2 regions of the Mesorhizobium sp. M0500 genome follow, and region 1 is predicted to be linked to the other one. Evidence: predicted binding sites of a transcription regulator. Region 1 holds the regulator's gene; the other holds the start of a gene.
The links. Region 1 encodes PhoB, which activates phosphate uptake and scavenging genes when phosphate is short. Its sites were predicted from a motif close to TGTCATNNANCTGTCAT; they were not measured.

Region 1 (16,191 bases):
AACCGACTGTTCACCATAAAGTCCGATCCTGTGCGAACGTGCCGATCCACCGGATTGAGTTTGGCACAAAATGAAGGGAATGGGCCTTGACGGCTGCCGACTTGAACAGACTGGAACAGGCCGCTCGCGTCTCGATGGGCGGTTTTCAGGATCCCGACGCGTCCGCAGCGCCCGCGCCTCGTGCTTCGCCCCTCCGCTTCGCCGCTATCGCGCTTATGGCCGCGATCGTCCTGACCGCCGCGTCCCAACTGATCTGAATCGAACTCGCCTCTGCTTGATCGCTTTGAAACCACTGCCCGAGTGCTCGGCCGTGCCCGTTCGCGGTCACCGACCTGCCGGGCCAGGCCCAACATGTCGTCGCCAGATGCCTTGCCGTCGATCCGGTGCTCGAGGACGACTATGACAGGATCGTCTGGAACGTGCGTCCCAGCGGCACGCTCGATGCGTCCTTGGAGATTTCCGGGTTCGTGGTAGCATCGAACGGCGCACGCCCCGAAAAAGACTATCTTAATCAACAATGAAATCGTGCGGGCAAAGGCCGTACTTTCATGCTAAATGGCGGCTGGAGCTTATTAAAGTGAGGACAAAAGTGAGGATGACTCCATGCGGAAGATGATTATTGCCATGGTTGCCGTGGTTGCGGTCAGCGGCTGCACCACCACGGAAGAGAACGTGGGTATCGGCACTGTGGGCGGCGCGCTCATTGGTGGCGCTGTCGGCGGCGGCAAGGGCGCTTTGATCGGCGCCGGCGCTGGTGCGATTGGCGGTCTGCTCGTTCGCCGTCTGCAAAATGGCTACTGCCAATACAGAGATCGTCACGGCCGGATTTACACAGCTCGCTGCAACTAGTTTCGAGCTCCAGGCGAACAGCAAACGCGGAGGCAGGCCACCTGTCTCCGCGTTTGCCCTTTTAGAGCGCTGTTGCGACGCGGCCCACGAGACGGCGTTTCAGGCCGGCAGCGGAACCTTGATTTCCACGTTCAAGCCATCTTCGCGAAAATCGCGCCTGATTGTGCCACGCAATTCGCGCGTGACGTTGAGATCGATCAGTCTGGTGCCAAAACCGCTCTTTGCCGGTGTCTCGAGCTTCTTCTGACCGGCCTCGCGCCAGTTGAGAGCCAATGTCCGGGTGCCGCTACGGGCGTCGAGCGACCAGTCGACCTTCAGCGCACCGACTGAATTGCCGGCTTCGCCATGCTTCAGCGCATTCGTCGCCAGTTCGTGAAAGACGAGGCCGAGTGCCTGCGTCGTCTTTTCATCGAGAAGAACCTGCGGTCCCGACAGCAGCCCTTCAGGAAGCTCGCTGCCGAACACCTGGCCTAGCTCGATGCGCAGCAGGTCGCCGAGATCGGCTTTCTGCCAGCGTGAGCGCGTCAGCATGTCCTGGGAAGCCGCCATCGCCTGCAGCCGGGCCGAGAAAGAAGCCGAGAATTCCTGGACGTCGGTGGTGTGCGATGCTGTCTGGCGCGCGATTGCCAGCACCCGCGTGATCGAGTTCTTGATGCGATGCTTCATCTCCTGCAGCATCAGGTCTTTTTCCAGCAGGCTCTTTTCGGTCGTTTCGTGAAGCAGCGAGACCGCCTCATAGGCCCGCTCCTGATAGCGGGCCACCAGCGCGATGGCGCCCGCAAGCAGCAGTCCGAACAATCCGAGCATCACCGGGATGGCGCGCGAGGAAGGTTGCGAGAAAGCACTTGTCGGCCTGAACAGGACGACCCACGGCCGGCCGGCGACGGTGATCTTGCGGGTGACCAGCAGCCTGTCGCCGAGGCTCGAAACAGGCGGCGTTTCCGATTGGAACAGCAGGTTGTCGCTGTCCACCGTGCCGTCATAGATCTCGGTGTTGACCGGCAGCAATGGTGCCCGGCTGAGCGCAGCCTGGAACAGATCACGGGCGCGGAAGGCCGCATAAAGGAAGCCGGCAGTCGAGGATCTCGTCGCGTTCACGGCGTCCGGCGCGGTTTCGACATTGAGCCGGACGAAGACGAGGAACCCGGTAAAGGTCTGCGCGGCACCCGTATCCTTGCCGAACTGCACGAGCCCGCTGGCGTGCTGCTGGTCGTCGGTCATCGCCTTTTCGATCGCCTCGCGCCGCGCCGGCCCGGTGAACATGTCGTAGCCGATGCTGGATTTGTTGGACGGATCCAGCGGTTCGAACAGCACGATGGGCGTACGCCACGGTAAGTTCGTGTCGGGATAGATCGGATGGCTTGCGCCGTGATCGTGCAGGATGTCGCGCTCGACCGCCGCCTCGTTGCCAGTTTTCGCCAGGCGAAGGAAACCGATGCCGCGCAGGCCGGCGAAATTATTCTCGATGTCGAGCGCGTTGAAGAAGGCCTTGAACTCGCCCTGCGAGATACCGCCATTGCGTGCGTCGAACAGCGCCCGGGTCGAACGCAGCAGCGACAGGTCCAGGTCGATGCGGCTTTCGATCCGGTTAAGCGCGTCGTCTGCCGTCGCCTCGAATTTAATGCGGGCCGCCTCCTGGGTGGCAAAATAGGCAAAACCCGCCATCGTCAGGCTGATCAGCGCGACGGCGATAAAAGCGACGGTCGGAAAAAGCTTCTTCAATTGCTGATACGTCCCGTGGACGGTTCGGCATCTTTATGGGCAAGTCCTGACGCCAACACAATGGCGAGGCCAATGCATGGTGACGGCTGGCACATTTTGGCGGCTTGTGATTAGCCGGCTAATTCTCGTTCATGCGGCGATCTTCAGCGCGCCCGGCCCCGGAATGGCGCCGGGTGGGCACTTGCCGAGGATGATCATGCCGAGCACCTCGTCCTGGGTGACGTCGGTTGTGCGCGTCGTTCCGACAACCCGACCGTTCTTCATGACGCAGACACGGTCGGCAAGCTCGAACACGTCGTGAATATCATGGCTGATCAGGAAGATGCCGATGCCGTCGGACTTGAGCTGCCTGACCAGTTCGCCGACCTGCGCCGTCTCTTGCGGCCCGAGTGCCGCCGTCGGCTCGTCCATGATCAGGATGCGAGCATTGAACAGGATGGCGCGGGCGATCGCCACCGACTGCCGCTGGCCGCCCGAAAGCTTTACCACCGGCTCCTTGAAGCGTTGGAAACGCGGATTGAGCCTGCCCATCACCTTGCGCGCCTCGGCCTCCATGGCGACGTCGTCGAGCGTACCCCAGCCGGTCATCAGCTCGCGGCCGAGAAACAGGTTGGCGGCCGCATCGACATTGTCGGCCAGCGCCAGCGTCTGGTAGATCGTCTCGATGCCGTACTTCTTGGCGTCGCGGGGATTGGAGATCGAAGCTTCCTCGCCGTTGACGAAAATCTGGCCCGCATCGCGCTTGTAGGCGCCGGACAGGATTTTTATCAACGTCGATTTGCCGGCACCGTTGTGACCGAGCAAAGCCATCACCTCGCCCGGGAAAAGGTCGACAGAGGCATCGTCGACGGCGCGAATGCCGCCGAAAGCGATGGAGATGTTGCGCATGTCGATCAGCGGCGTGGGAGCGGTTTTGTCTGCCATGCTCGTCCTTCCTCCCTATAGATCCTGCTTGAGCATCAAGTTGTACGAAAACCGGTTTCCACCTTGCGGGATCATGCTCAGACCCGTTTGCGATAGACGGTATCGAGCCACACCGCGACCACCAGCACGGCTCCGACAACGATGCTCTGCAGCGGCGAATCGATGCCGAGCAGCACCATACCGGACTGCAGCGACTGCATCAAAAGCGCGCCGAGCATGGCGCCGAGCACTGTGCCGGAGCCGCCGGCGAGCGACGTGCCGCCGATCACCGCCGCCGCGATGACCAGGAGCTCGTCCAGCGTGCCCAGCGCATTGGTCGACGAGTTCTGCCTGGCTGACGAGATCGCTGCGGCGATCGTCGCCAGCACGCCCATGATCATGAACACCTTCATGGTCACCCAGCGCGTGTTGATACCGGCAAGGTTGGCTGCTTCCGGATTGCCGCCGATGGCGAAGACATAGCGGCCGAAACGGGTACGCTTGGCGATGAAGGTCATGATCAGCCCTACGGCTACAGCCATCAGCACGGGTATGGCGATGCCATGGGCGATGAACAGCCCGCCTTCGGGAACGGTTATATTGTTGGCCGCCGCATATCTGTTCACGATGCCGACCGGCCAAGGATAGGAATTGGCAAGCCATATGGCGCCCATGATGACAAGGCAAGTGACGGCCCCGAGGAACGTCTCGGCCCAGATCGGGCGTAACGGGAAGCGGAACCGCTTGCGCTGCACCCGCCCGTTGAGCAGCATGAACACAACCGCCAGGCACGCGACAATTCCGACGATCCAGCTCCATCGCGCACCGATCGAACCCGTCGGTCCGCCGCCCATCAGCTGGAAAGTGGCATCCAGCGGCGCAATCGTCTGCCCACTGGCGACCCACCATGCGGCACCCCGCCAGACCAGAAGGCCGCCCAGCGTCACGATGAAGGCCGGCACCTCGAGATAAGCGATGATGTATCCCTGGAACGCTCCGATCAGAAGGCCAAGCGCGAGGCCGATGGCCAGCGCCAGGATCCAGATCCAGGGGTTGCCTAATTGCAGACCGACCATTCGCACCAGGAAATGCACCTGCGCAAAACCCATGACCACGCCGATCAGGCCTTCGGCGGAGCCGACCGACAGGTCGATATTGCGCATGACGATAACCAGCACCATTCCGGCGGCCATTATGGCCACGGCCGAAGTCTGCACCGACAGGTTCCAGAGATTGCGTGGCGTCAGGAAGGTCCGGCTGTCGAAGTCGAACGGATTGACGCCGAGCCGTACGCTAGAAATGACATGCAGGCCGACCCAGATGACCAGCAGCGCGCCGACCATGCCGAGCATGCGCGTGTCGAGTTCGGTTGCCTTGAGAAATCGGGCAACAATGCCGAGTTCGGATTCCCGTGCCCGGTCTGTCGTGCTGTCGACCGGCGTGTTGGACGTCGTGTCGGTCATGATGTTTCTCCCGCCGGGTTGCCGTCTGCCGCGGATGCCGGAAGCAGCCTAGAAGTTATCCGCCGGAAGCGGAAAAACAACTCTTGTTGGAAAAACGCCGCGGCGAGCGGCCGCGGCGTTCGGACTTTTCGGAAACGTCGGCTCAGTTGCAGACTGCAACAGTGCCAGCCGTCACCCCGGCGCAGACCTCTTCTTTCTTGATCCAGCCGGCGTCGATGACGACGTTGAGGTTGTCCTTGGTGATGGCGACCGGGGTCAGGAACAACGACTTGACGGTATTGCCGCCGGGCGTGGTGAAATCCTTCACGCCGGCAATGTCGGTCATCTGCTTGCCGTCGGCCAGTTGCGAGGCGATCTCGGCGGCATTCTTGCCGAGCTCGCGCGCATCCTTCCACACCGACACGGTCTGTGTGCCGAGCGCGATGCGGTTCAGCGCGGCGTGGTCGCCGTCCTGGCCCGAAACCGGAACCGATCCGGCCAGCCCTTGCGCCGTCAGCGCGGCGACGACGCCGCCGGCAGTGCCGTCATTAGCGGCGACCACGGCATCGACCTTGTTGTCGTTGGCGGTCAGGAACTGTTCCATGTTCTTCTGAGCGTTGGCCGGCAGCCAGCCGTCCGTATAGGCCTCGCCGACATTCTTGATCTTGCCGCCGTCAATGGCCTCCTTCAGCACCTCCATCGAACCGGCAAACAGGAAATCGGCATTCGGATCGGAACCCGAACCCTTGATGAAGACGTAGTTGCCTTCCGGCTTCACCTTGAAGACTTCGCGGGCCTGCATGCGGCCGACTTCCTTGTTGTCGAAGGTCAGATAGAACACGTCCTTGTTCTCGATCAGCCGGTCATAGCCGACGACCGGGATGCCTTCGTCCAGTGCCTTCTGCACGGCCGGCCCGATGGCCGAGGCGTCCTGCGCCAGGATGATCAGTGCGCTGGCGCCCTGCGAGATCAGGCTCTCGACGTCGGTGAGCTGCTTGCCGGGGTTGGACTGTGCGTCGGCGGAAATATACTTGTCGCCTGCGGCCTCAATGGCCGCCTTCATTGCGGCCTCGTCGGTCTTCCAGCGCTCTTCCTGGAAGTTCGACCAGGAAACGCCGATGACCTTGTCTTTAGCCTGCGCCACCGACGCCAGCGCCAGCGTCATGGCGACACCCGCCAGAATGGCGGTCGTGAATTTCTTCATCATATCCTCCCTGCGCCGCGTACGGCGTGACCAATTGGCTCAAAGACCAGCTTAGAAGCTCTAATTTTTTCGAGCCTCGAAAAAATACTGGCCCGATCTCCGGCTGCTGTCAACATCGATTCTGATGGATTTTGATGACTCTGCGAGTTTTTTCGAGCGTCGGAATAAACGATGACAGCGCCACCTGCATCTGACACTATTTGCCTGCGTCCGACACTATTTGTCGGACATTACCGACGGCTTCCGGTTCATGAGCGGCCGCGGCAACCGGGAGGAAAGCAAAACAATGTCGGTCGGAATCCGCCATGACGATTTGCGCCGGCGCAACCGGGCGATGGTGATCTCGGCGGTGCGCCGGGCCGGCCAGCCATCGCGTACTGAGATCGCAGCTACTACCGGCCTCAGTCATTCGACCATATCGGCGATCTCTTCCGACCTGATACGGGAAGGCATCCTCGCCGAGAGCAAGGCAAGTGAGCCCGTTTCGTTGAAACGCGGTCGTCCGCAGGTCGGCCTCGCCCTCAACCCGGAAGCGGCGGCGGTGCTGACCGTGGTGTTGTCGCTGAATTTCCTGTCGGCCGCCATTATCGACTATACGGGACAGGTGGTCGCCGAGGAACAGCGCCGGCTGGACACGCTGACCATGCCGCGCGACGAGCTGATCCGTGAATGCATGGCCATCGTCCGGCGCCGGCTGCAGGATCCAGACCTTGACGTCCGCAGTGTCGCCCGCATCGCCCTGGCGATTCAGGGCATTACCGACTCCCCTGCACGCGCCATGCTGTGGTCGCCGATCACGCCGCAGACCGACATCGCCTTTGCCGACATGCTGGAGGACGAATTCGGCATCCCGGCAACGGTGGAGAACGACTGCAACATGATGGCGGTGGCTTTGCGCTGGCGCAATCCGGATCGCTATCGCGACGACTTCATCGCCATCCTGCTTTCGCATGGCATCGGCATGGGGCTGGTGCTGAAGGGCGAACTGTTCACCGGGACGCATTCCTCGGGTGGCGAATTTGGCCACATGATCCATCGTCCGGGCGGCGCGCTCTGCCGTTGCGGGCGGCGCGGCTGCATCGAGGCCTATGCCGGCAACTACGCCATCTGGCGCAACGCCAGGCAGATGAGCGAAGAAAGCGAACCGATCGCCGACGTCAGCGACGCCGACATGCGAGCACTGGCGGCCCGGGCGCGCGAGAAAGATGGGCCGGAACGCGAGGCCTACCGCAAGGCCGGCGAAGCGCTGGGTTTCGGTCTCGGCTCGCTGTTCGCGCTGATCGATCCGGCACCGGTCGCGATGGTCGGCGCCAGTGCCGCCGCCTTCGATCTGATCGAGCCGGCCATGCGGAAGGCAATCGCCCAGACCGCCGGCGGCCAGCATTCAGGCTCGATCTCCTTCGATACAGAGCCGAACGAATTGCCGCTGATCCGCGAAGGCTGCGCGATGCGGGCGTTAAGCTTCGTCGACCAGGAGATTTTCGCGCCGGGCGCGCAAATGAGGCCCAGCGTCAGAAAGAACGTAGCCTGACCAGGCGGGTCAATCTTCCCTGATCGCATAGCCGGCACCGCGGATGGTGCGGATGACATCCGGCATCCGGCCGTTGTTGACGGCTTTGCGCAGCCGCCCGACATGCACGTCGACGGTGCGTTCGTCGATGTAGATTGTCTCGCCCCAGACATTATCGAGTAACTGGCTGCGCGAGAAGACACGGCCCGGATGCCGCATCATGAACTCGAGCAGCCGGAATTCGGTCGGCCCGAGCCTGATTTCGCTCTTCTTGCGATAGACCCTGTGCGATTCGCGATCGAGCACGATGTCGCCTACCTTCAGCACGCTGGACAGCACTTCCGGCTTGGCGCGCCGCAGCAGCGCCTTGACCCTGGCCATGAATTCCGGTGTCGAAAACGGTTTGACCAGATAGTCGTCGGCGCCGGTCGAAAGACCGCGCACCCGGTCGCTCTCCTCGCCGCGCGCGGTCAGCATGATGATCGGCAGCCGCTCGGTTTCGGGGCGCACCCGCAACCGACGACAGAGCTCGATGCCGGAAACCGCTGGTATCATCCAGTCGAGCACCAAAAGGTCGGGCACATTCTCCTGCAAACGGATCTCGGCTTCGTCGCCGCGTGTCACCACCTCGACCTGGTAGCCTTCGGATTCGAGATTGTAGCGGAGCAGCACACCCAACGGCTCCTCGTCCTCCACCACCATTATGCGTGGTGCGATCATCGGCTGGGCACCCCCATCATGTCACCGGTGCGGACATTGTCGTTTCGTCCTGCTTCGGACGATTGACCGGCAATTGCTCGCCGGTCAGCACATAATACGCATTTTCGGCGATGTTGGTGACATGGTCGCCGATCCGCTCCAGATTCTTGGCGCAGAACAGCAGGTGCGTGCAAGCGGTGATGTTGCGCGGATCTTCCATCATGTAGGTCAAGAGCTCGCGGAACACGGACGTGTATTTGACGTCGATGCGCTCGTCGGCGGCACGCAGCTTGGCCAACGCGGCCGCATCGCCTGCAGCATATTCCTCGATGACACCCTGCACCTGGATGAGAACCAGCTGCGCCATCGCGTCGATGGAATGCGACAGGTCCCGCGGCGTGGCGCTGAGGCCGACCGCACTCACGCGCTTGGCGATATTCTTGGCAAGATCGCCGATGCGTTCGAGGTCGCCCGCCATGCGGATCGCTCCGACCACATGGCGAAGATCGTGGGCCATCGGCTGGCGTTTGGCGATCAGGGTTATGGCGCGGTCGTCCAGTTCGCGTTGACGCGCATCCATGATGGCGTCGTCGGAAACGACGCGTTGCGCCAGCACGTTGTCGGAATTCAACAGGGCCTTGGTCGCCCCGCCGACCATCGAACCGGCGAGGTCGGCCATGTCGCGGATCAGCTTGCTGATCTGCTCGAGATCCTCGTCGAAAGAAGCGACTGTGTGTTCGCCCATGGTCCTGTCCTCATATGCATGATCGGAACGGCTCAGCCGAAGCGGCCAGTGATGTAGTCCTGCGTGCGCTTCTCGCGGGGCGACGTGAAGATCTTCTCGGTCCGGTCGAACTCGACCAGTTCACCCAGATACATGAAGGCGGTCTGGCGCGACACGCGCGCCGCCTGCTGCATGTTGTGGGTGACGATGACGATCGTGTAGTCGGCTTGCAATTCGTCGATCAGTTCCTCGATCTTGGCAGTCGACAGCGGGTCGAGGGCCGAAGCCGGTTCGTCGAGCAGAATGACTTCCGGCTTCACGGCCACGGTGCGGGCGATACAGAGCCGCTGCTGCTGGCCGCCAGATAGGCTCAAGCCGCTGGCGTTGAGCTTGTCCTTGACCTCGCTCCACAGCGCGGCGCGCTTCAACGCCTGTTCGACGCGGCCGTCCATCTCGGACTTGCCGAGGTTCTCGTAGAGCCTGACGCCGAAGGCGATGTTCTCGTAGATCGACATCGGGAACGGCGTCGGCTTCTGGAACACCATGCCGATCTTGGTCCTGAGGAGGTTGAGATCCTGCGACCGGTCGAGAATGTTCTTGCCGTCGAGCAGCACCTGGCCCTCGGCCGTCTGTTTTGGGTAGAGCTCATAGATGCGGTTGAACACACGCAGCAGCGTCGATTTCCCGCAGCCCGAAGGGCCGATGAAGGCCGTGACACTGCGCTCAGGCAGCGACAGGCTGATGTCCTTCAGCGCCTTGCTCTGGCCGTAGTAGAAGTTGAGATTCTTGACCTCGATCTTCGTCTTCTCGGCGACCGTTTCGGCCATCGTCATGTCTGGGGACAACATCTGTGTCATCTGTCCTCTCTGCGTCCGGTAAGGCTGCGGGCGAGGATGCTCAAGCCCAGAACCGTCAGGGTGATTATGAGTGCGCCGGTCCACGCCAGTTGCTGCCATTCCTCGTAAGGGCTGAGAGCGAACTGGAAGATGGTCACCGGCAGGCTGGCCATCGGCGCGTTGATATTGCTGCTCCAGAACTGGTTGTTGAGCGCGGTGAAGAGCAGCGGCGCCGTCTCGCCGGAAATGCGTGCTATCGCCAGCAATATGCCGGTGACGATGCCGGACAATGCGGCGCGGTAGGCGACCGAACGGATCACCACCCAGCGTGGCGCGCCGATCGCGGCACCGGCTTCACGCAACGCGTTCGGCACCAGGTTGAGCATGTCTTCAGTGGTGCGCACGACCACCGGAATGACCAGGATGGCAAGCGCAACGGCGCCGGCAATGGCCGAGAAATGTCCCATTGGCCGCACCATCAGCTCATAGACAAACAAGCCGATGATGATCGACGGCGCCGACAACAGGATGTCGTTGATGAAGCGGACGACGGTGGTGATGCGCGAAAAGCGTCCATACTCGGCCATGTAGGTTCCCGCCAGCACGCCGATCGGCGTGCCGACGACAACGGCGATGATCGTCATCAGCAGGCTGCCCGCGATGGCATTGAGCAGGCCGCCGGCCTCGCCCGGTGGTGGCGTCATCTCGGTGAAGACCGCGAGCGAAAGCCCGGCTGTGCCCTTATAGACCAGTGCGCCGAGAATGAGCGCCAGCCAGGCAAGCCCGATGCCGGCGGCGACGACGCAAAGCGCCATCATCACCGAATTCCTGGCTTTGCGGCGGCTGTGGAGCGATGAGGATGTCGACATCGGTCAGGCTCCCGTACGGGCGTCGATCCGCATCAGCATATAGCGGGCGGCGGCAAGGATCAGGAAGGTGATGGCGAAGAGGATCAGGCCGAGCGCCACCAGCGAGGAGGTGTAGAGGTCGCCGTCGGCCTCGGTGAATTCATTGGCGATGGTCGCCGAGATCGTGGTGCCCGGTGCGAACAGGGAGGCACTGATGCGATGCGCGTTGCCGATGACGAAGGTCACTGCCATGGTTTCGCCGAGTGCCCGGCCGAGGCCAAGCATGACGCCGCCCATGATGCCGATGCGGGTATAGGGAATGACCACGCGCCGGGTCACTTCCCAGGTCGTGCAACCGATGCCGTAGGCCGATTCCTTCAGCACCGCCGGCACCGTATCGAAGACGTCTTTGGTGATCGAGGTGATGAAGGGCAGCACCATGATGGCAAGGATCAGCGCCGAGGTCAGAAGGCCGATGCCGTAAGGAGGGCCAGCGAAAAGGCTGGATAGTCCCGGCACGCCGTGGAAGACGTTGATGATGAAGGGCTGTATCGCCGTCTGCAGGAACGGCGCGAACACGAACAGGCCCCAGATGCCGTAGATGATCGAAGGAATGCCGGCCAACAGCTCGACCGCTATGCCGATCGGGCGCCTGAGCGGGCGCGGGCAGAGCTCGGTGAGAAAGACTGCAATGCCGATGCCGATCGGAACCGCGATCAGTATGGCGATGGCCGCCGTGACCAGGGTGCCGTAGATCGGCGCCAGTGCGCCAAATTTTTCAGTGACCGGATTCCAGCTTTCAGTCGTCAGGAAGGAGAAACCGAAGGACGACAGCGCCTGCCACGAGCCGGCAAACAGCGAGATCGCGACACCGCCGAGGATGACCAGCACAAGAATTGCGGAAGCGCGGGTGAGTCCGCGGAATATGGCATCTGTGAGCGCGAAGCGCCGCACCGTAGCTTCCCTGGCCCGGGCTGCTGCAGATGATGGCATGGCATCGGAAGCGATGGTCATTGGGTCCTCGCGATTAAAGGCAACAGGGAGGGCGCCATCGACGCCCTCCCTGGAGGAGATTACATAGCCGAGTAGAGCGGCTTGCCGTCGTCGCCGACGACTTCCTTGGCCCACATGGCCTTGACGCTCTCAACCACCTTGTCGGGCATCGGAACGTAGTCTAGCTCGCCGGCCATCTCGTCGCCCTTGTCGTATGCCCAGGCGAAGAATTTGAGCGCTTCGCCGGTGGTCGCGGCATCATCCGGCTTCTTGTAGAGCAGGATCCACGTTGCCGCCGTCATTGGCCAGGACTCGGCGCCCGGCTCGTTGGCGAGGATGACGCCATAGCCCGGCTGCGAGCTCCAGTCGGCATTGGCCGCTGCCGCCGAGAACGCCGCCGCGGCGGGCTCGACCTTCTTGCCGTCCTTGTTGATCATATCGGTGTGGGTGAGCTTGTTCTGCTTGGCGTAGGCATATTCGACATAACCGATCGCGCCGCCGGTCTGGGAGACGTTGTTGGCAACGCCCTCATTGCCCTTGGCGCCGATGCCGACCGGCCATTCCACGGCCTTGTCGACGCCGACCTTTTCTTTCCAGTCCGCGCTGACGTCGCCGAGGTAATAGGTGAAGTTGAACGTCGTGCCCGAACCATCGGAACGGTGAACGACCGCGATCGCCTGCGAAGGCAGCTTGACGTCGGGATTAAGCTTCTTGATCGCTTCGTCATCCCAGCTCGTGATCTTGCCGAGGAAGATGTCGGCCAGCGTCGGGCCGTCGAGAACCAACTCGCCCGGCTTGATGCCTTCGAGATTGACGACGGGAACGATGCCGCCCATCACCATCGGGAACTGAGCCAGTCCGGTCGCTTCAAGCTCGTCGCCCTTGAGCGGCGCATCCGAAGCGCCGAAGGTAACGGTCTTGGCTTTGATCTGCTTGATGCCGCCGCCGGAACCGATCGACTGGTAGTTAAGGCCAACGCCGGTGTCTTTCTTGTAGGTGTCGGCCCACTTCGCATAGATCGGGTAGGGGAAGGTGGCGCCGGCGCCGGAGATGTCCGCGGCGAGCGCGGCGGACAGGGTGAGGGTGGTCGTCGCCGCAGCCATTGCAATCGCAACGGCCGCCGAGCGGATGAAATGTCTCATGTGGCCTGCTCCTGTTCGGAATATGGTCTCTCGGCGCCATTCCTCCGGCGCCCGCTGAGGCCAATAGTCCCCGATTATTACAGTCGCATGACAGTTTCATGTCGCTCCGGTAACGTCGCCCAGCCGGAGTAAGAAGGAGCGGCCGCGGGCTTTGTCGGAATGGCCGCGGTTTGCCGCTGGAATCAGCAGCTTGCGTGAATTCCGGCCGGCATCGTCTGCTCGGCGATCGTAGCCACCGGCTTTAAAAGAAAAAAGCCGGACGGGAGCGCGTTGCATGCAGCCAGAACGTGTCATGGCCGCGCCATCGCCGAAACAGGTCCGTTGGGGTAAATCTGACCCTGTTTCTTGCCGGCGGTCGCTGCTCCCGCCCGTAACTGGAGGAGCGGAACTTCGAATATCCCATTGTCGCCACTGAGCGCGGCTTTGGTATGGTGCGATCGCACCATGGCCTTACGCTGGAAGCGTTGACGAATCGCAAGGTTCTAACTCGCGCTGGACCTCCATCCGCGCCCGACCCGGCGCTCGATCTTCGAGCACCGCCTTCGACTGGAAGTGCGACGACTCTACTTCACGGTATCTACTCCCTTCGCCCTATTCCGCCGGTTGTCGGTTAGGCCGAAGCAGCGTTATAAGCTTGCAGGGGTATTGCTGATGTCTCGACGGATTCTGCCTGTCTTCCTGTGCCTGGCGCTGCCTCTGGGAAGCGGCTGCGCGCGCAGCTATGACGGCACCGTCATCATTCCCAAGCCGCTCGATGTTCGCCGTTTCTGGGACAGGCCTTCGCCGCAGGCGCAAGCCGAACAGTCGCAACTGGAGACCGACGTCTTTCCAGTGGCGCCGCAAACGCCGAAAAGGCCGGCGGTGCGCAGGAGCGCGGCTTCCGTTGCAGCGCCTCGGAGGAGGGTCACGAACAACCCGCCCATGCTGTCGCCGGAGCCGACGAAGCCGCTAACTTGCAAGAATGTCAGCGAGCCCGGCAAACGGGCCCGCATGGTCTGCGAATAACCAGCCGACGTCGGTCGATGCGCACGGCTCCAGGCCTTGAAGCGGCTATCCGGCCAGCCGTCTCGGAACATCGCCCGCCTTGGTCAGTCCGCCGGGAAGAAGGCCGGCCCGACCACTCTCACCGGCCGCGCGCCGATCGCTCTTTCGATCGACTGATGCTGGGCAGCCCCTTGCACTTCGGCAGCCTGCGTTTTTGCCTCTGCCGGAGCGGCACCGGCGGTTTCGATCCCGGATTCAGGAATTTCCGCGACGATGCCAAAATCCGGCTTTGACGTCGGCAACGGTATGATGGCGTTGGTCATGTTGGCCGGTGTCACGGTTCGTGCCCTGAGCTCGGCGACGCGCCGGTAATAGCGCTTGACGTCGCAGGCCTTGAAGTTCGAGTCGTCGCGGTACCGGAACGCGGCAGGTAGCTCCACATAGGGTTTTCCCGACTCGAGCGCGACCATCTCCTCGGTCTCGCGAGTGGCGTCGCTCAGCGTATAGAGGTCGACGCCGGCATCGTCGCAGATGTAGCGACACTGATCGACCGTTTCCTTCAGATCGTCGCTCTTGGCGAACTGCGATTTTGGCGCGGGGAAGAAATATCCGTCCGACAAGCGAACGCAAAACAGCATCCGATTGCCGCCAATTGTTGTGCCTGCGGACTGGGCCTTGGGTGCCGTGCGTTGCTGCGCCGGCTGTTTCTTGGCAGCGGGGGCGGCGCAGCCCAGCGCGACAAACCTGGCCTTCAATCCGGACGTGTCCCTGCTCGAATTCGACAGTCTGGCGATCTGCCGTTGCACCTCCGCCTTGCTGCTGACCAGGTCGGCGCAGGGATTGAAGAAGAAGCCGGCCGTTTTCGCCGTGCATCTGCGTTGTCTCTCAAGCTTTTGAATCGCGGCGAGTTGCCGGCGCAGTTGGGCAAGCTCGGGGCTGGTCCCGCCGCTGCGCCCCGCCGAAAGCAATTGGCTCCTGATGGCACCGCAGCTATCCGCGTAGGAGAAGGATGTGCCGAGCGCAACGGCTATTGCCGACACCAGCATCAGAATCGTGAGGGGCCAGAAGCGTGTCATTGGAACGACCATTATCCTTGTTGCACCGAGAACAGGATTTCTTTGTCGACTATGGATAAGTACTAGGTAAATCAGTTTTTCCTAATTGAAGTAGATCAAACCGCCACCAGAGACTTTTAGCTCTAGTGTATTAGATCCACTCGTGTAAATTCAATATTACATTTTTATTTCAAGATTGAGACGAACCGGCAGCAACGCCGGCGGACGCCCGCCACGGCGAAGTTTGATGCGCGCGGCGGGTTCGGCATCGCGATCAATCTGGCGTTACCGGCCGGCCGTTGCTGAAACCTTAGCCCTGGGATCGGCGTTGAGCGGCCAAAGGAGGAGACCGCAAATGTCGATCCACTTCACTGTCGCGGACCTCACCAGGAATCTGTTCCATTCACTTGGGTTGGACCATGAACGCGCACCGAGGCCACTCGACCACGAGCAGAGGCTTTTGCTGGAGTGCTATCTCGCCGGCCAGATACCGGAATCGGCCTGGAGCGACTATGTCTTCGAGATGCCGGAACTGGCGCGACATGTCGAGGCGAGACGAAGGCGCCACTAGATCCCGAAAAGTGGAATCCGGTTTTTGGAAAAGATCAAGGCGAAGCCTTCACTCGCGGTGCAACCTGTTCTTGTTTGGGCGAGTTGAATTGCAGAGTGAACACCTTGCCCGGGATGCCTTGAGCCAGCGCCGGTGAAAAGCTCAACGGCAGGCAATGGTCCACGGCCGCGACCGCCGCGTCGACAAAAGCTTGGCGCGTCTTCTCCTCGCCGGCGACGCGGATGGCGGTCGGCTTGGGCCGGCCGATCAGCGTGCCATCGCGCCTGAAGCTGAAGCTCAGGGTGACGGTGGAATTCCCGGCATTCGCCGGAGGGGTCCAGCACGCCTGGATGGCAGCCCCGACCTCGGGCATGGTGTTGAGCGTCGCTGCATTCGATTGACCGGTTGCGCCCACCAGCATGGCGCCTGCAATCACCATCATTCCAGCAATGCTTTTCATGGCAGGGCCTCTGTCCTTGAACCGCCCTCGAGGACGGGACGAACTTCGATGGTAGGGCCGACAGCGGCGATGACAAGATGGCGGCGACGCGTTTCATCAGCCATGCAGGCGTCGTGAAACGCCGTCTGGCGCAACTTCGACAGGGGCTGAAATAAGCAAAAGGCCGGCGCGCAGCCGACCTTTGCTTTCCATCCGCGCCAGTACATCCGTGGTCGCGGGCTGGAGGTGGATTCAGTAGAAAGGGTTTAGGTTAACGAAACCTTAAGCTCC
Region 2 (16,191 bases), 290 kb from region 1:
AGCCGGAATTCATCGTTGCCGACGAGCCGGTCTCGGCACTCGACGTCTCGATCCAGGCGCAAATCATCAATCTGTTGCGCGACCTGCAGCTCCGGCTCGGCCTGACCATGCTGTTCATTTCGCACGATCTGGCCGTCGTCGAGTACATCTGCGACACGGTCATCGTGCTCTATCTCGGGCGCATCATGGAAGTTGCGCCGGCGGCCGAGCTTTATGCCCGGCCGCAGCATCCCTACACGCGCGCGCTGCTGTCAGCCATTCCATCGCTCGATCCGCTGGCCAGGCAAGACCGACAAGTGCTCAAGGGCGATATTCCAAGCCCGGCAAACCCGCCGTCGGGCTGTGTTTTCCGAACCCGTTGCCCGTTTGCGGTGGAAGCTTGCGCCGGGGCTGTACCGCCGCTGAGGGCGACAGCCGAGGGCCATCTGAAGGCCTGCATCCGCGACGACATCGCTTAGGTTTTCTGCCCTCGGCCTACGGGAGAACGTGGGCGAGATGGACAAGGTCGTCGGCCACAAAGTCCCAGCTCTCAAGAGGCGAGAGATCGGTCGTCTGCGCCGGGCCATGCTCTTTTGGCCGAGCAACAAAGGCGGTTCCGATACCGCACCTTCGCGCCGCAGCCAGGTCGTCATTATGCGCGGCGACTAACACGGCCTCCGAAGGTCGCACCCCCAGGATCTCCACTGCACGGAGATAAGCCTGCGGCGCAGGCTTGTAGGTGCCGAACACATCCGAGCCAAGGACGGTGTCCCAAGGCAGGCCGGCGCGCTTGGCCATATCCAGCAACAGCCGGGTATTGGCCCCTGACAAGGGCACGATGATGAAGCGTTCCTTCAGCCTCGCAAGGCCTTTCAGCGAATCGGGCCACGGCTCCAGCCGGCGCCAGGCGAGGTTGAGTTCCTCAAGTTCGGCGGTCGGCAGCTCGGATGGGGCCAGCCCGAACTGGACGAGGGTGGCGTCCAGATTCTCCCTGTTGATCACGTCGAGTGAAACGAAAGGCCGGTGCCCCGTCCGCACCGCCTCGGTCGAGGCGTCATAGCGCGACGCCCACGCATCGGCGAATTCACCGGGATCGACCTGCTGTGCACCGTTTCGCGCCAGGAAGGAGCCGGCCTCCCTTGCGATACCGCTGCGCCAATCAACGACGGTTCCCAGAACATCGAAGAATAGGACTCGAGTGGCGGTCATATTGAGCTTTCGGGCGGGGTTGCGGTTGGTGTCCTGCCGCATCGGTCGCGATAGGACGGATCGACCGCGTCGAGCTGCTGATCAGATAGTCGAAATGTTTAAAAGCCTGTTCGCGAAGGTGGTTCCCCCGACCTCATTGAAACGTCGTCGACGCCAACCCATATGCAATGTGCGTCGGATGTTTCCTCCCATTCGTCCGGCGCGTTCCCCTCTGAAGGTTTTCGACCTTCACATCTGGCCGGGCTTTGCAGCCTGGCCTTTTTTGCGGGGTAAGTGAGCGAGCCGAGATCATGGCGCAGACGTGCCCAGCGTATCGATGCGTTTCGCTAGCGCCGCAGTATCGCCAAGCACACGGACCGTCTTCAGCCGAGCGGTGCCGCCGGCGGCGATCGAGACGCCCGATGCCGGCACGCCAAGCGCCTTAGCTACCAGCCTTTCCAGCGCTCGATTGGCGGCTCCGTTTTCCGGCACGGCGCGGACGCGGGCTTTTAGATAGCTTCGCCCATCCACCGATGTTTCCATGCCCTCCAGCCTGTCCATCGCCGCTTTCGGCGTCAGCCGGACGAACAGGTCGATGCCGTCGGCGCGAAGTCGAAAGAAACGGTTCGTCTCGTGACTCACATCGATCCGATACCGAACATCGGCTGAACGGTCGTGTCTAGGAACACGCTGATAAATGTCAGCGCAAGCAACAGGATGATCGGCGAGATATCGATCCCGCCAAGGTCCGGGAGGACGCGGCGGATCGGCCGCAATGCCGGCTCGGTCAGCCGATAAAGCATGTTGCCGATAGAGTCGACAAGCTGGTTGCGCGAGTTGACGACGTTGAAGGCGTAAAGCCACGAGAAGATAGCCGCACCAATCACAATGTACCAATAGATATTAATCGCGGCATGCAGCGTATAAAAGACTGCGATCATCGGTTGCTCCTTGCGAACGCCCGACATGTAGCCACTGTAGGTGAAAGCGGCAAGAGCCGCCTTCCGCCGCATGGCGAAGCCGGACGAACGGCCGAACGGCATTTCGGCAGCAAGCGCAGCCTTGACAGGAAACCGCAGCGGCCGATAAAAGCCCCATCCGCTGGACGGGGCTGTAGCTCAGCTGGGAGAGCGCGTCGTTCGCAATGACGAGGTCAGGAGTTCGATCCTCCTCAGCTCCACCAGCGGATTTTTAGAATCCCTTGCCTGGTTGCATGCCGAAGACCCGCTTGGAGTCCATGGCTATCCTCAGCTGAAGCAACCGAATGCATCGCGAGCCTCTGCCGGCTTGGCACTGTCATCGCCGGGTGGATTCACATCGGCGACGTAAAGGCCTTCTACACCAGTAGCGTATGCGGCCTATTGCTACTGCGCCTCGTCCTTGCCAGACTTGGCCCGTCTTCAAAACCGAGGGGAATTCACTATGACCAGCACGACAAGACGTGATTTTGTAGGTCTTACAGGAGTGGCAGCGACTGCCCTGGCCGGTGCTGTTGCAACACGAGCTACCGCTGCTGAAACCGACGTATCGCCATCGTTCGATGAGGTTCTTCAAGAGTACAATCAAAACAACACAGAAAGGACTAGATCAAAGCTGGCGATCTATGTGGTGCTTTCTCATCTGCACGCCAGTCTCGAGGACGAATTTAGCGACCTTGGGCTAGAGCTGCCTTTAGGGAAAAAAGCGTTGCCATCGAACCTGCCGGCCAATTTCGCGGACGCGCAGGTTGCACCCCTTCCTTGGCTCTTCAAGTCCTCGGAAGTTACCGACCACGAACGAAACGGCTATGCGACGATTGCAATGCGAATGAACGCAGTGATGGCAAGACACACCGCCGACGTGAGTGTCGGGGTTTCGCATATCATGTCGCACAAGGGATAGGCGCGACCTTGCCGGCGAGCACGGCACGTCAGGCGAGCACAACGCCGGCCGGCGATTTGTTGTTGCGGGCGAACCGATTGCCTGTTTTCGCGAGGCGACTGCGCTGCGAGAGTCCTCACAATGGATAAATCCTTCCGGGACGCGCCGCGCGAGATAGCAAAGCTCTCGGCACCCCGGCCAGTGGGAATTGTCAGCCGTCCGCGCGTAGTGGCGCTGCTTTCGCAGGCCCTCGACAGCGGTGCATGCTGGCTGGCTGCGCCTGGTGGATACGGCAAGACCACCGCGGTGATCGACTTTCTGGAACACGGCGGGCTGGAACAAGGCGGGCTGAAGCAAGGCGAATCGGCGTACAACTGGTATCGGGTCGACACCGAGGACCAGGACGTTGCGCGCCTTTTCCACTATCTGACGCTGTCGCTCGACGGCAGGCATGCCGGCATGCCGGTCTTTGGTCCGGAATATGCCGACAATTCCGACGATTTCGCGCGGCTGTTCTTCCGCACCTATTTCTCGCGGCTTGATCCGGGCACGATCCTGGTCCTCGACGATCTGCATCGTGCCGATGCGCCAGGCTTTCGCCGGACGCTGGCGATCCTGTTGCGCGAACGCCCCAACACCGTCCGCTGCATCTGCACATCGCGGATGCTGCCCGAGGGCGATGTCGCCGACCTCGTGCTGTCGGGACAGTTGCCGGTCCTCAACCAAACACTGCTGGAGTTTTCGCCTGCGGAGGCTCGCAACCTCGTCACCGCCCGCTCGCAATCGCCGTCCGAGGTCGGCGACATTTCGGAGGCGCGCGGCTGGGCGGTGGGCCTTCTCCTGCTGGCCAACGCCGGAATGTACTACCCGCTTTCGCAGACCGGCCTTGCCGGAGGCGCCGGCCTTCGGGAGATTGTCGGACGTTATTTCCTGCGCGACGTCGCGCCGGAGGACCAGGATCTGCTTATCAGGCTCAACGTTCTGCCGGAGATCAGCACGGAGCTTGCCGATGCGTTCCTGGGCTCGCCGCAGGCTGCTCGCCTGCTGGTGCGGCTGCAGCATCGCCAGCTGCTGATCACGCGCGACGGTCCGGGCGGCGCCGCCTTCCAGCTGCATGACTTGTTGCGCGAATACCTTGCCGGCCTACTGGACCGGCGCGTGACGGAAGCGGACCGTTCCAGGCTGCGCGAGCAGGCAGCAAAGGTCCTGCACGAGGCAGACAAAACCGACGCGGCAATCGTGCTGGCGTTGCAGGCGGGCGCCTGGCCGCTGGCACGCCAGCTCATTCTGGAGTGCGCTAACGGCGTTCTCTCGCAAGGGCGCAGGGCCAGCTTCGTCGAATGGTGCAACAGGCTGCCCCCCGACCAGATGGACGGGTGGGTCCATTATTGGCTGGGCGTCGCCTTCGCATCGGACGATGCGAAGGCCGAACCGCACTTCTCCAAGGCATGGCAAGCATTCGAGAACACCGACATGCGCGGCCAATGCCTGACGGTGGCGCGGGCGGTCGTAGTCAAGACCGCCAGCTGGCGTACGCATGAGGGGCTGGCGGATTGGACGCGCCGAGCCTCACAGGTTCTTGCCAAGGGATTGCCGGAGTTGGATCCGGAGGAACTCATGATGGTCAGGCTCGGCATCCTGCGGGCCGTCGATTTCGCCGAACCTGGCGAATTCGACGCCCATGACGCGAAGCGCCTCGTGAATGATATCCAGCAGCGCCTGACACATCTGCCGATCGAGGATTCGGTCGAGTTGCGCCTGCTGGCAAGCGAAGCGCTCATCGACTACGCGACCTCGTCGGGGCAGCGCGACATTTTTGCCAATGCCGTGGACAGCGTTGCCGCCGATCTCGAAAATCCGGATATCCCGCCGCTGGTGCTCGGCATGTGGCTGGTGTCCTTTGGCTCGGCCAGCGGCCGTTACTTCCCGTATTCGCGGCGCGGTTTTGTCTATGCCTCGCCCGAGGATGCGTTGCGACGCGCAACGGCGATAGGCGAGCAGCACGCGTTACGGGGCGTCGAGTTCAGCGCCCTCTATCAGCTTCAATTGCTGATGAAGCTTCACAACAGGTTCTCGGAATTCAATGCGCTTGTCTCCCGGCTGGGCGAGATCGCGGACAGCAGGTTCACAACCCAGGTCGCTGTAGTCGCCGACTGCCACGCGGCGATGCACACGCGCAACGGCGACTTCGTCAAGGCTTATCTCGACTGCGATGCCTTCATGGATGCGATCGAGCGGGCGAATGAGCCGATGATCGAACGCTGGCCGCATTACGTCACCAAATACCAGGTCCTGCTGGCCGATCGGCGTCCAGCGGAGGCCATTGCGCTACTCCAGGAGATCGTCGAAAGGCTGAGCGGCGGCCCTCGCCAGCGCGTCGAACTCAACATTCTGGCCGCTCAGGCCCTGGAGCAGAAGTGGAACGGCGGCGCGTCCTATGGCACTCGTCTGGCTGAATTCATGGAGGTGTTGCGCCAGGTCAACCCCTCCGCAATCCTGCTCAACCTGCCGGACATATTGGCCGATCTGGTCGCCGATGCGCTGGAGCGAAAGATCGACGTCGATCTCTGCCGCCGCGTCGTTCGGGCGCGATATCTGGTCCCGCCCGTCGGCCGACCCGCCCAGTGGCCTTGGCCGCTCAGGATCCACTTGATGGGAGGCTTCCGCCTCGAAATCGATGGCGCCGAGGTCGCGCCCGGTGCCAAACCTACCCGCGCGCTCGACATATTGCGCATTATCTGCCTGTCGAGGGACCAGGTCTGTTCGGTGGAAACCCTGCAGGATTGGCTCTGGCCCGACCTCGACGGCGACCAGGCCAAGGCGGCCTTGGAGCAGGCGCTGCATCGTCTGCGCAAATTGCTCGGGCAAGGCGAACTCGTGACGCTGAGAGAAGGCCGTTTGCGGCTCGCTGCCGACAAGGTCTGGATCGATCTGCAGGATTGGGAAGACCGGCTGAAACCCGTTCTGTCGGGCCAAAGAGACAGCGCAATCGAGGAGCAGGAGATGCTGCTGGAAGGCTTTGTCGGCCCGCTTTTCTCGAATGGCCCGACGCCCGCCTGGTCGAACGCCGCGGCCGACCGGGTGCGGGACGGGTTGGTGGAGCTTGCCGTGCGGATCGCCAAACACTGGCAGAGCCAAGGCAACGCGGATCGGGCACGCCAGGCGTGCCGGCGTGCGCTCGATTTCTACCCGGAATCGGCCAAACTCCATGGCACGCTCATCCAGGAGAGCCTCTCCAGGAACGACCAGGCCGGCGCCATCGAGGATTACCGGCGCTATGAACGCGCGCTCGCTTCGACCGGCGATGACGAGCCCTCGCCTTTGCTGCGTTCGCTCGTGCGCCCGTTTCTCTAGACCGGTTCGTTTCACGGAAACGCCGAACCGCTCTATCTCTTTATTTTTTGCGCAATTCCGGACGGAAAACCGTTCCACACTTTTCCTGGAATTGCTCTGGCGCAGCTCGGAACTCCGTAAGCCGTCCGTAAGTCGCGGTCTGGGAACCTCGGCCCGTCGATCAAAACCGATCGCCGGAGGCCTGAAGCCCCCGATACCAACACTCACAGGAAGGAAAAGGTCATGCCGTATACTGCCAGAGCAACTTCGAGAGTGCGTGCCGGCACCATCCGCGCTGGAGCGACAAGACTTTCCGACCAGCTCAGGATCGGGCCTTGGTCGCTCCTCTCGCCCGAAGCTGTCATACAGCAAAAGTACAACTCCCTTGGAGGCGCCGGCTTCGCCGAGATCGACAGGAAGGACACTGGAAAAGCCTGGTATCTCAAGAACGGCTCATGCATTTGTTACAACGATGCCATGCACGACGCCTTTCAGATCCATGGCGAAATCTATAGGAAGTGGATTGCGCTTGGCGGTCTCGCGTGGGGCATTCCCTGCACCGACGAAACCGGAACTCCCGACGGCGTCGGCCGATACAATCACTTCAACAACAATACCGCTTCGATCTACTGGACACCGAACACCGGTGCTCAAGCGATTTGGGGGGCAATTCGCGGCAAATGGGCAGCAATGGGCTGGGAGCGCTCGGTTCTCGGCTATCCGGTCACCGACGAAACCGGAACTCCCGACGGCGTCGGGCGCTACAACCATTTTGCCAATGCCGGCTCGATCTACTGGACACCGAACACAGGAGCCAACGTGGTGTACGGTGACATCCGCAAGAAGTGGGAGAGCCTGGGCTGGGAACAGTCATATCTGGGTTATCCCACGACCGACGAGACCGAATTTGCCGAAGGAGGCCGCGCCAATCTGTTTGAAAACGGCGGCATATACTGGTGGCCCGACACCGGCGCGATCGACCTTCGAGACGTCGTCGTCCACTATACCGGCCTCCATTGCTTCGGCGAGACCGACTGGGATCAGGGGCCGGGTGGTGCGGACGAGCCCTATGTCATCGTCAGCGTGGCAACGCCGCAGATCGCCGACACCAAGCGCAGCCAGGTCTATGGCGACGTCGATGCGGGAGATACGAGACCCGACCTGATGGAGGTCTATCGAGGCAAGCCCTACGGCATCAATATCGGTACGGTGCTGATGGAAAATGATTTCGGCGATCCGAACAAGTACAAGGACGAAGTGCAGAAGGTCGTGATGGGCGTCCATACGGCGGGTACGCTGGCTTTGGGCCTCATTCCGGTGGCAGGACCTATCATTGCCGCGATAGCCGGCCCGGCCCTGGGATCCTTGATGCCATCGATCGGCGGCGCCATCAGCGATCTCTTCGATTGGGGCGATGACAGGATCGGGAGCGCGACAGTGACCATCTCCGCAAGGCAGATGGTGTTGCTCGCGGCACGTACGAACAATACCACCTTCAGCGGGATTGGGTTCAAAGTGGAAACGCCCCTGATTTCCGGCGAGGGGGCTTCCTACAAAGCCTATTTTGGCTTTGTGCCTGCCTAGGCCAATCGCCCCGGCAAAAAAGCTTGCCGGGACAATCAACTTACCAGCCCCGCCTTCCGTTGGCGGGGCTGACGTTCGCGACTGAGAGTTTCCGTAGCGGTCGTCGCAAGGCGCGATCCAGATGCGGCAGCGGCCGATCAGCATCGCGGGCAAGCTGTCGTTGCCTACCCCGCACAGCCCGTAGCGCCGCCATGAACGCGGCTCCTTCGGCCGGAACGATGGAGACCGCATTAAGTGCAGTCACCTCAACGACGCGGCCGCAGCCAACGAGGCCGAACGGGACCGGCGGAAACCGGATCAGGCGATGCGCAACCCGCCGCCATGACAGCCGAGATCAATCAGGATGGAAAGACAACGGTGACAAGAGCGGGCATGCATCACACCAGCCCGCGCTTGGCCATCATCGCTTCCGGGGAAGGCATCTTGCCGCGGAAGGCGGTGTAGAGTTCTTCCGGGTCCTTTGAACCGCCGGCGGCGTAGATGTTCTTGCGCAGCCGCTCGGCCAGCGCCGGATTGAAGGGATCGCCTGTTTCCTCGAAGGCGGCGAACGCGTCGGCGTCGAGCACTTCCGACCACATGTAGGAGTAATAGCCGGCAGAATAGCCATCGCCGGCGAAGATATGGCCGAAATGCGGGGTGCGGTGACGCATGGCGATGGTGTCAGGCATATCGAGCTTTTCGAGTGTTTCGGCTTCGAAACGAAGCGCCTGTTCCGGTGCATCCGGCCGGGCGTGGTAGGCCATGTCGACCAACGCCGAGGCGGTGAACTCGACGGTGGCGAAGCCGGCGCCGAAGGTGCGCGCCGCCAGCATCTTGTCGACCAGCGCCTTTGGCATCGGCTTGCCGGTCTTAATATGCAGCGCATGCTTTTCCAGCACCGCCGGCACCGTCAGCCAGTGTTCATAGAGCTGCGACGGCAGCTCGACGAAATCGCGGCTGACCGAGGTGCCAGCGACCGATGGCCAGGTAACGTCGGTCAGCATGCCGTGCAGCGCGTGACCGAATTCGTGGAACAGGGTCTTGGCCTCGTCGACCGACAGCAAGGCTGCCTCGCCGGCCGGCGGCTTGGCGAAATTCATGATGTTGTAAATGACCGGCTTGGAGCCATCGCCTAGCTTGTAGCCGGATTTCAGCGCGCTCATCCATGCGCCGGAGCGCTTCGAGGGTCGCGCGAAATAATCGGCGAGGAACAGGCCGCGCTCGCTGCCGTCGGCATTCTTCACCACGAAAACCCGAGCGTCCGGGTGCCAGGTGGCAATGCCCTTCTTTTCTTCGAAAGAAATGCCGAACAATCGTGTTGCAACGTCGAAACAGGCCTCGATGATGCGGTCGAGCTGCAGATACGGCTTCAGCTCGGCCTCGTCGAAGGCGAATTTCTCTGCGCGCAGCTTCTCCTGATAGAAGCGCCAGTCCCAGGCGGCGAATTTCTCGTTGCTGCCGGCCTCGGCCGCCAGCCGCTGCAATTCGGTCTGGTCGCTTGCGGCCTTTTCCACCGCCTTTTCCCAGACTGGATCAAGCAGCGCGTGCACCGCCTCCGGCGTCTTGGCCATGGTATCGTCGAGCTTCAATGCGGCGTAGGAAGCATAGCCGAGCAGCTTCGCCTTCTCGGCGCGCAGGCGCAGCATGTCGCGCACCACTTCCGTGTTGTCGGTGGCGCCGCCATTCTGACCACGCATGATGAAGGCGCGGAACGCCGTCTCGCGCAGATCGCGCCGTTCTGAGAAGGTCGAGAACGGCTCGTAGATCGAACGCGACAAAGTGACGGCGTAGCGACCCTTCTGGCCGCGCATCTCGGCGGCTTCCGCCATCGAGCTTTTCAGGAATTCCGGCAGGCCGGCAAGGTCGGCCTCACCGAGGAACAGCACCCAGTCGCGCTCGTCGGCAAGCACGTTCTGGCCGAAATTGGTGCCGAGCGACGACAACTCCTCGTTGATCGATGCAAGCCGCTTCTTGCCTTCGGCGTCGAGCCTGGCGCCGGAGCGGACGAAATTTTTCCAGGTCTTTTCCAGCACCCGCAGCGTTTCGGCATCGAGCTTCAAAGCCTCGCGGCGCTGATAGAGATCGTCGATGCGGGCAAACAGTCGCTCATTCATCGAAATCGCCGAGTAATGCCGCGACATCTTTGGCGAGATGTCGCGCTCCAGCGCCTGGATCGCTTCATTGGTGTGGGCGCCGGCGCGGCACCAGAAGATCGAGGAGACATGGTCGAGCGCCTCGCCGGCAAGCTCGAGCGAGGCAAGCGTGTTTTCGATCGTCGGTGTCCCGGTGTTGCCGGCAATCGCCTCGATCTCGGCCTCATGCGCCTTGAGGGCCTCATCGAAGACCGGAGAAAAATCACCGTCGCCGATGCGCGTGAAATCGGGCAGGCCGAGCGGCCCTTGCCATGCGGTCAGCGGATGAGCGGCGAGGTCGACGGTGGACGGCATGGGCAAACTTTCGCTGAGTGGCGGGAGAAGATGGATCGTCACCGATGTAAGGCGCCGGCCGGTTGCGCGCAACAGCGGGTCCCGTTCATGGTTCCGTCAGTAGCCGTCGCAATTTTCGGCGATCGCGGCCTGCGAACTGGCGGTGATCTGGTCGTTGGCGACCGCAAAGGTCTCCTGCATCAGCATGTCGTTGCTGGGAAAATCATAGCAGGCGATGACAGTGGTGACGCCACCCTCCGTCTTCTCGATCCGGTGGCGGATTTCGGCCCCGGCGACGGCGCCTTGCCACTCGGCGATCGAGGCGATGAATTCCTGCTTGCTTTGCACGACGCCGAGGTCGTCGAGCTTGATGCGGACGTCGTCGGCAAGCAGGTCCGACAATTCCGTGCGATCGGCGACGAGCAGTGCCGAGTACCAGCGGTCGATGATCGCCCTATCGTCGGCACGGGCGACATTTGCCGAGCAGAGCAGTGCCGCAGCCGCGAACGCGTCCCGAAGTCGCACCATGCCCAGCCTCCTACTCCGTGTCGGGCCGCTCGAAATCCCCGGTGTCCTTGTTCATCACCCAAAGCTCGCCGGTCGAAATATCGAACCAGGCACCGTGCAGCGACAGTCGCCCCTTGCCTTCGAGGATCGAGACACAAGGGAAGGTACGCAGATTGGCTATGGAATAGCGGATCGAGATGCGCTCCAGCGCCGTCTGGCGCTCGGTCGCGGTCATGAAGGTGCTGGACGATACGGTCTCGGCCGCAGGCGCGATCAGGCTCATCCACTTGCCGATGAAATCGCCCGGGGACAAGGGTGCGGCCGTGGTGTCGAGTGCCGCGCGGATGCCGCCGCAGCGGCCGTGGCCCATCACCACGATGTTCTTGACCTTGAGGCTCTGCACGGCAAATTCGAGCGCCGCCGATGTCGAGTGGAACTGATCGTCGGGCGCATACGGCGGCACCAGATTGCCGACATTGCGCAGCACGAACAGCTCGCCGGGCCCGGCATCGAAGATCGCTTCGGGCGCGGCCCGCGAATCGCAGCAGGCGACGATCATCGTTTCCGGTGCCTGGCCCTCCCGCGCCAGCGAGCGATAACGGCCGCTTTCGGTGAGATAGCGGCCGCTCATGAAACTGCGGTAGCCGGTGAGAAGATGCTCGGGAAGATGGGGCATGGGCAGCGGTGGGAGCCTTTCCGGGTTGAAGGCAGCTCGGTTCAATCCCGAAAGGCTCTAGCGCATCGGCCCGAAAATCGGAACCGATTTTCGGAAAGCGGGATGGCGTGGTTTCGACGTGCCAGCCCGTATTGTGACACAGGTGAACGAATGCCGCCATTAATCGGCCTCAGAACCGCAGATTGGCGCCGGCGCGCAGTAGAAGCCAGTAGAACAGGCCGGTCGCGCCAACCGCCAGCAGCATCGCCAGGAAGAAGCCGCTGGGACTCTCGGCAAATGGCAGTCCGCCTGTGTTCATGCCGAAAATGCCGACGATCAGCGTTCCTGGCAAAAGCAGCGCGCTCATCACCGCCAGCGCCTTGAGGCTACGGTTCGATTCGTCGGCAAGCTCAGCCGCAAGCTCCTCCTGCAGCAGCCTTGCCCGGTCGTTGATCATGACGACCTCGCGGTCGAGCCGTTCAAGGCGCGCAGCAAGCCGGCGCAGAACTTCATGTGCGCCGGCGGAAAGGTTCCAGGCGGAACGGTCTTCATCCTGGAAAAGCGCTGCCAGGGCCGCGATCGGCCGATGCAGGGATACGGCAAGGCGGCGCACATCCTTCAGCTGCCGTCTTTCGTCGGCAAGCCGCTCGGTCACGAGATGATCCTCGACTGCATCCAGCCGCTTCGTTGCCGCGGCGAGCCGCAGGCTGGTGGTCTTGCAAAAAGCCATGACCAGCGTTTCGAACAGCTCGAATGCCGTGGCCGGCCGCAGCCCCGCGGCAAGGGCCGTGTGCACTTCCTCCACTGCCGCCAGCGGATGCCGGCGGCCGGTGACCAGCAGCCGTTCCGAGACCGCAAAATGCAATCTGCCGATGGTCGTCGACTGATGGGCGATCTCGCCATGCAGATCGGCCGAAATGCCGTGGACGACGCCATTCTCATGCGCCAGCACTAGGCTGTCCTCATGTCCTTCGAGGATTGCATGAGCCGACGCCGGCAGCGCGCAGGCATGGCTGACCCAGGAATGGGCGCGCCGGTCGACAAGGTCGACATGCAGCCAGACCCAGCCGTCCGGTAAGGCCAGCGCGGCCTCTATGTCTCGGGGCGCCAGCGGTTCGGGAGCTTTGCCGGGAGCGGCATGATAGGCCCGGACCAGCCCGGGAGCATGATGCTGATCGTCCGCGGCAAGCAATGTCAGATGCGATGCGTCATTCATGGCCGCCGCCGAAATAATGCACGTTCAGGTGATCAGGGCGGCGCCGGGGCCGGTGCCGCGACATTCTGGTCAAACCCTGCCCCCGCTCAGAACACCTGGCGGAAGATGACGAACAACACGAAGGCAAGACAGATGGAGACCGGAAGGGTCAGTATCCAGGCCATCAGCATGTTGCGCACCGTCGACCATTGCAGGCCCGAGCCGTTCGCCGCCATGGTGCCGGCAACGCCCGAGGACAGCACATGGGTGGTTGAGACCGGCAGGCCGAGATAGTCGGCCGATGCGATCGTCGCCATCGCGACAAGCTCGGCGGACGCACCCTGACCGTAGGTCAAATGGCTTTTGCCGATCTTCTCGCCGACGGTGACGACGATGCGCTTCCAGCCGACCATGGTGCCGAGGCCGAGCGCCAGCGCGATGGCGACCTTGACCCAGAGCGGGATGAACTTCGTCGCGTTGTCGACCGCCTTATGGTAGGTCGTCACCGCCTTCAGGTCGTCTGCCTCCATCGGCAGCAGCTTCTTCTTGTCGATCAGCTTCAGCGCTTCACCGATAAGATAGATGTTGTTGCGGGCGTTGCTCACCAGCGTTGTCGGCAGCTTTTCCACGGACGGATAGGGCGACAACATGGCGCTGGTGTCGTGGATGAAGCTCTGCAGGGCAGGCGTGGTCTCGTCCTTCCAGGTCTTGGTGCGAACGGCGTTGCCGACCACGGTTGCCGCATCGGTCACGGCGACGCCGGGCTTGACGTATTTGCCGAGTACCGTTTCGACCTGCGTCGCCGCCGATTTGTAAGCTTCGAGATAGTTCACGTCCGGTGTGCGGTTGAGCGCGAAGGCGGTCGGCACGACGCCGATCGGGATGAGCATGATGAGGCCCATGCCCTTTTGCCCGTCATTGGAGCCGTGGGCAAAGCTGACGCCGGTGCAGGTGAAAATAAGCAGCGCCCGAATCCACAGCGGCGGCGGCGCGCTCGACTTGGGCGCCTCGTAGAGCTCGCGGTTCCTGACCAGCAGCTTCATCACCAGAAGCAGCAGTGCAGCCAGGCCAAAACCGACCAGCGGCGAGATCAGGAGCGACAGGCCGACATTGGACGCCTGCGACCAGTCGACGCCGCTGGTGACGGAGCCGGCCGGGGCCATGAACTGGTTGGCGAGACCGACGCCGATGATCGAACCGATCAGCGTGTGCGAGCTCGAGGCCGGCAGGCCGAGATACCAGGTTCCGAGATTCCACATGATCGCTGCGACCAGCAGCGCGAAGACCATGGCCAGCCCCGCGCTCGATCCGACCTGAAGGATCAATTCGACCGGCAGCAGCGATATGATGCCGAAGGCGACCGCCCCGCTGGCGGTAAGCACGCCGAGGAAGTTGAAGAAGCCGGACCACATCACTGCAAGCTCGGCCGGCATGGAATGCGTGTAGATCACCGTTGCCACCGCATTGGCAGTGTCGTGAAAACCGTTGACGAATTCGAAGCCGAGCGCGATCAGCAGCGCCAGCCCAAGCAGGATCCACGGCACCGCGATGGTGCTGGTCAGGTCCTGGCTGAGCGCGTAGCCGACATAGGCAAGGCCGCCCAGAATGATGACGGCAAAGGCCGGCAGAAACCATTTACCGGTGTCGTTTGGCCGGTCAAGCGGATGCTCCGGCCTTGGAATTCCTGCCTCGCTTGAAACAATATCGACCACACCCCACTCCTCCTGCGTTGCAGCAAAGAATGGGAGGACGCTATGTCGGCACGATGAAGCCTGTGTGACGGCAGGCACTTTGGGTTGACGCAACGGGCGATCGACGCGACCGAGGCAGTTGAACCCGGCCAGCGCATTCCTAGACTATTCCGCGATCTCCAGCAGGGTCGATATCAGCAGCCGGCGCTCTTCGGCGGAGAGAATGTCCGAACCGAACAGGTTCATGCTGCGAAGCCCTTCGATGGCGAGATAGCAGACCAGCAGCGCCCTAAGGTTCGGCGTTTCCTGCTTCAGCCGCTCGAACAGCTGCCGCCTGAACGATTTTATCGGGGTCAGGAAATCGGGATCCTCGGCAATCGCCGAAAATATCCAGGATGCCGACGGTTTCGATTCCTCGGCATGCTCGGCCGACAGCTTGATATAAGTTGCAAGCGGGCTTTCGCCGTTGACGCCGGCCGTGCGGGCGGACTCCAGGGCCTGCTCGAAGGCGCGCAGGTAATCCTCTACCAGCGCCTGCATCAATTTCGCCTTGGTCGGGAAATTGTAGAGAAGACCACCCTTCGACACGCCGGCACGGCTGGCGACCGCATCCAGCGACAGGCTGCCAGGACCCGTCTCGCGCGCCACGGCGGCGGCGGCGGCGAGAATCTTCTCGCGCGAATTTGCTCTGCGGGCCTTCATCAAGCGTTCCCCATTCATTAGCTTAGGCGGAATTGACAAGACCGTCCAGACGGTACAGTAAGATCGCCGTCATTTGAAATTGGGACCAGTCACAGGTATGTGTTCCGGTCGTCCGACTGTTATGCTGGGCCGTGGCCGAGGGGACTGTTCGTGATCAAGCGCTTCATCATCGCCTTCATTCTGCTCGTGCTGGTGTGCGGCGGCATCGTCGGCTTCAACCTGTTTCACGACATGGCAACCAAACAGTTCTTCGCCAGCATGAAGCCGCCGGCCGCGACCGTGTCGACGGTCATCGTCAAACCGATGTCCTGGACGCCCGGCATCGAGGCGATCGGCACTGTCAGTGCCGTACGCGGCGTCGACCTCACCGTCGAAACCGCGGGCATCGTCAAGGACATCCTGTTCCATGCCAATCAGAAGGTCGCCGCCAACGCCGTGCTGCTTCAGCTCGACGATGAAGTCGAGCGAGCCGACCTCGTGGCATCGAAGGCGCAAGCCACATCCGACCAGACGACGCTGATGCGCGCTCTTGAGCTGCAGAAGCGCGGGGTCGGCACCGACGCTACGCTCGACACGGCGCAGGCAGCAGCATCGGTCTCCGCAGCGCAGGTAAACAAGCTGCAAGCGGTGCTCGACCAAAAGCAGTTGACGGCCCCTTTCAAGGGTACCGTCGGTATTCCGAAAATCGACCTTGGCCAGTATCTCACACCCGGCACCGCTGTGGTGACCTTGCAGGACATGGATACGATGCGTGTCGATTTCACCGTGCCGGAGCAGCAGCTTCCGCAGCTGAAGATCGGACAGACGGTGCGGTTGGGCGTCGGCGGCGGCGACATGCCGTTCACCGGCAGCATCCGCGGCATCGATCCGAAGATCGACCCGACCAGCCGGCTGGTGACCGTGAGGGCGGAGGTCGGCAATCCCGAAGGCAAGCTGACGCCCGGCCAGTTCGTCCAGGTGCGCGTCGAACTGCCCGAGGAGAACGACGTGCTGGCGCTGCCGCAGACGGCGCTGACTTCCAGCCTGTACGGCGACTTCGTCTTCGTGGTGCGCCCGGCCAAATCCGCCGAAGCCAACGGCGCGGCGCCCGAG

Region 2: NKI70_RS05865 (inorganic phosphate transporter) is a predicted target of PhoB. The motif match lies at 14,472-14,488, and genes of this name have one in related genera.

What each region holds. Positions count from the first base shown of each region.
Region 1 is NZ_JAMYRB010000002.1:135,213-151,403, forward strand. It holds gene NKI70_RS04400 (hypothetical protein) at 87-257, shown strand; gene NKI70_RS04405 (YMGG-like glycine zipper-containing protein) at 604-849, shown strand; gene NKI70_RS04410 (CHASE domain-containing protein) at 949-2,571, opposite strand; gene NKI70_RS04415 (ATP-binding cassette domain-containing protein) at 2,701-3,495, opposite strand; gene NKI70_RS04420 (sugar ABC transporter permease) at 3,573-4,937, opposite strand; gene xylF (D-xylose ABC transporter substrate-binding protein) at 5,080-6,120, opposite strand; gene NKI70_RS04430 (ROK family protein) at 6,407-7,651, shown strand; gene phoB (phosphate regulon transcriptional regulator PhoB) at 7,661-8,350, opposite strand; gene phoU (phosphate signaling complex protein PhoU) at 8,367-9,074, opposite strand; gene pstB (phosphate ABC transporter ATP-binding protein PstB) at 9,107-9,910, opposite strand; gene pstA (phosphate ABC transporter permease PstA) at 9,907-10,758, opposite strand; gene pstC (phosphate ABC transporter permease subunit PstC) at 10,762-11,751, opposite strand; gene pstS (phosphate ABC transporter substrate-binding protein PstS) at 11,811-12,872, opposite strand; gene NKI70_RS04465 (hypothetical protein) at 13,524-13,877, shown strand; gene NKI70_RS04470 (DUF2865 domain-containing protein) at 13,961-14,932, opposite strand; gene NKI70_RS04475 (hypothetical protein) at 15,267-15,482, shown strand; gene tolA (cell envelope integrity protein TolA) at 15,517-15,900, opposite strand.
Region 2 is NZ_JAMYRB010000002.1:421,975-438,165, reverse strand. It holds gene NKI70_RS05925 (ABC transporter ATP-binding protein) at 1-458, shown strand, start outside; gene NKI70_RS05920 (haloacid dehalogenase type II) at 475-1,230, opposite strand; gene NKI70_RS05915 (DUF167 family protein) at 1,477-1,809, opposite strand; gene NKI70_RS05910 (YggT family protein) at 1,806-2,108, opposite strand; tRNA gene NKI70_RS05905 (tRNA-Ala) at 2,275-2,350, shown strand; gene NKI70_RS05900 (hypothetical protein) at 2,590-3,048, shown strand; gene NKI70_RS05895 (AfsR/SARP family transcriptional regulator) at 3,169-6,381, shown strand; gene NKI70_RS05890 (LGFP repeat-containing protein) at 6,604-7,944, shown strand; gene NKI70_RS05885 (M3 family metallopeptidase) at 8,322-10,376, opposite strand; gene NKI70_RS05880 (nuclear transport factor 2 family protein) at 10,467-10,877, opposite strand; gene NKI70_RS05875 (carbonic anhydrase) at 10,888-11,532, opposite strand; gene NKI70_RS05870 (transporter) at 11,702-12,727, opposite strand; gene NKI70_RS05865 (inorganic phosphate transporter) at 12,814-14,418, opposite strand; gene NKI70_RS05860 (TetR/AcrR family transcriptional regulator) at 14,563-15,099, opposite strand; gene NKI70_RS05855 (efflux RND transporter periplasmic adaptor subunit) at 15,250-16,191, shown strand, end outside.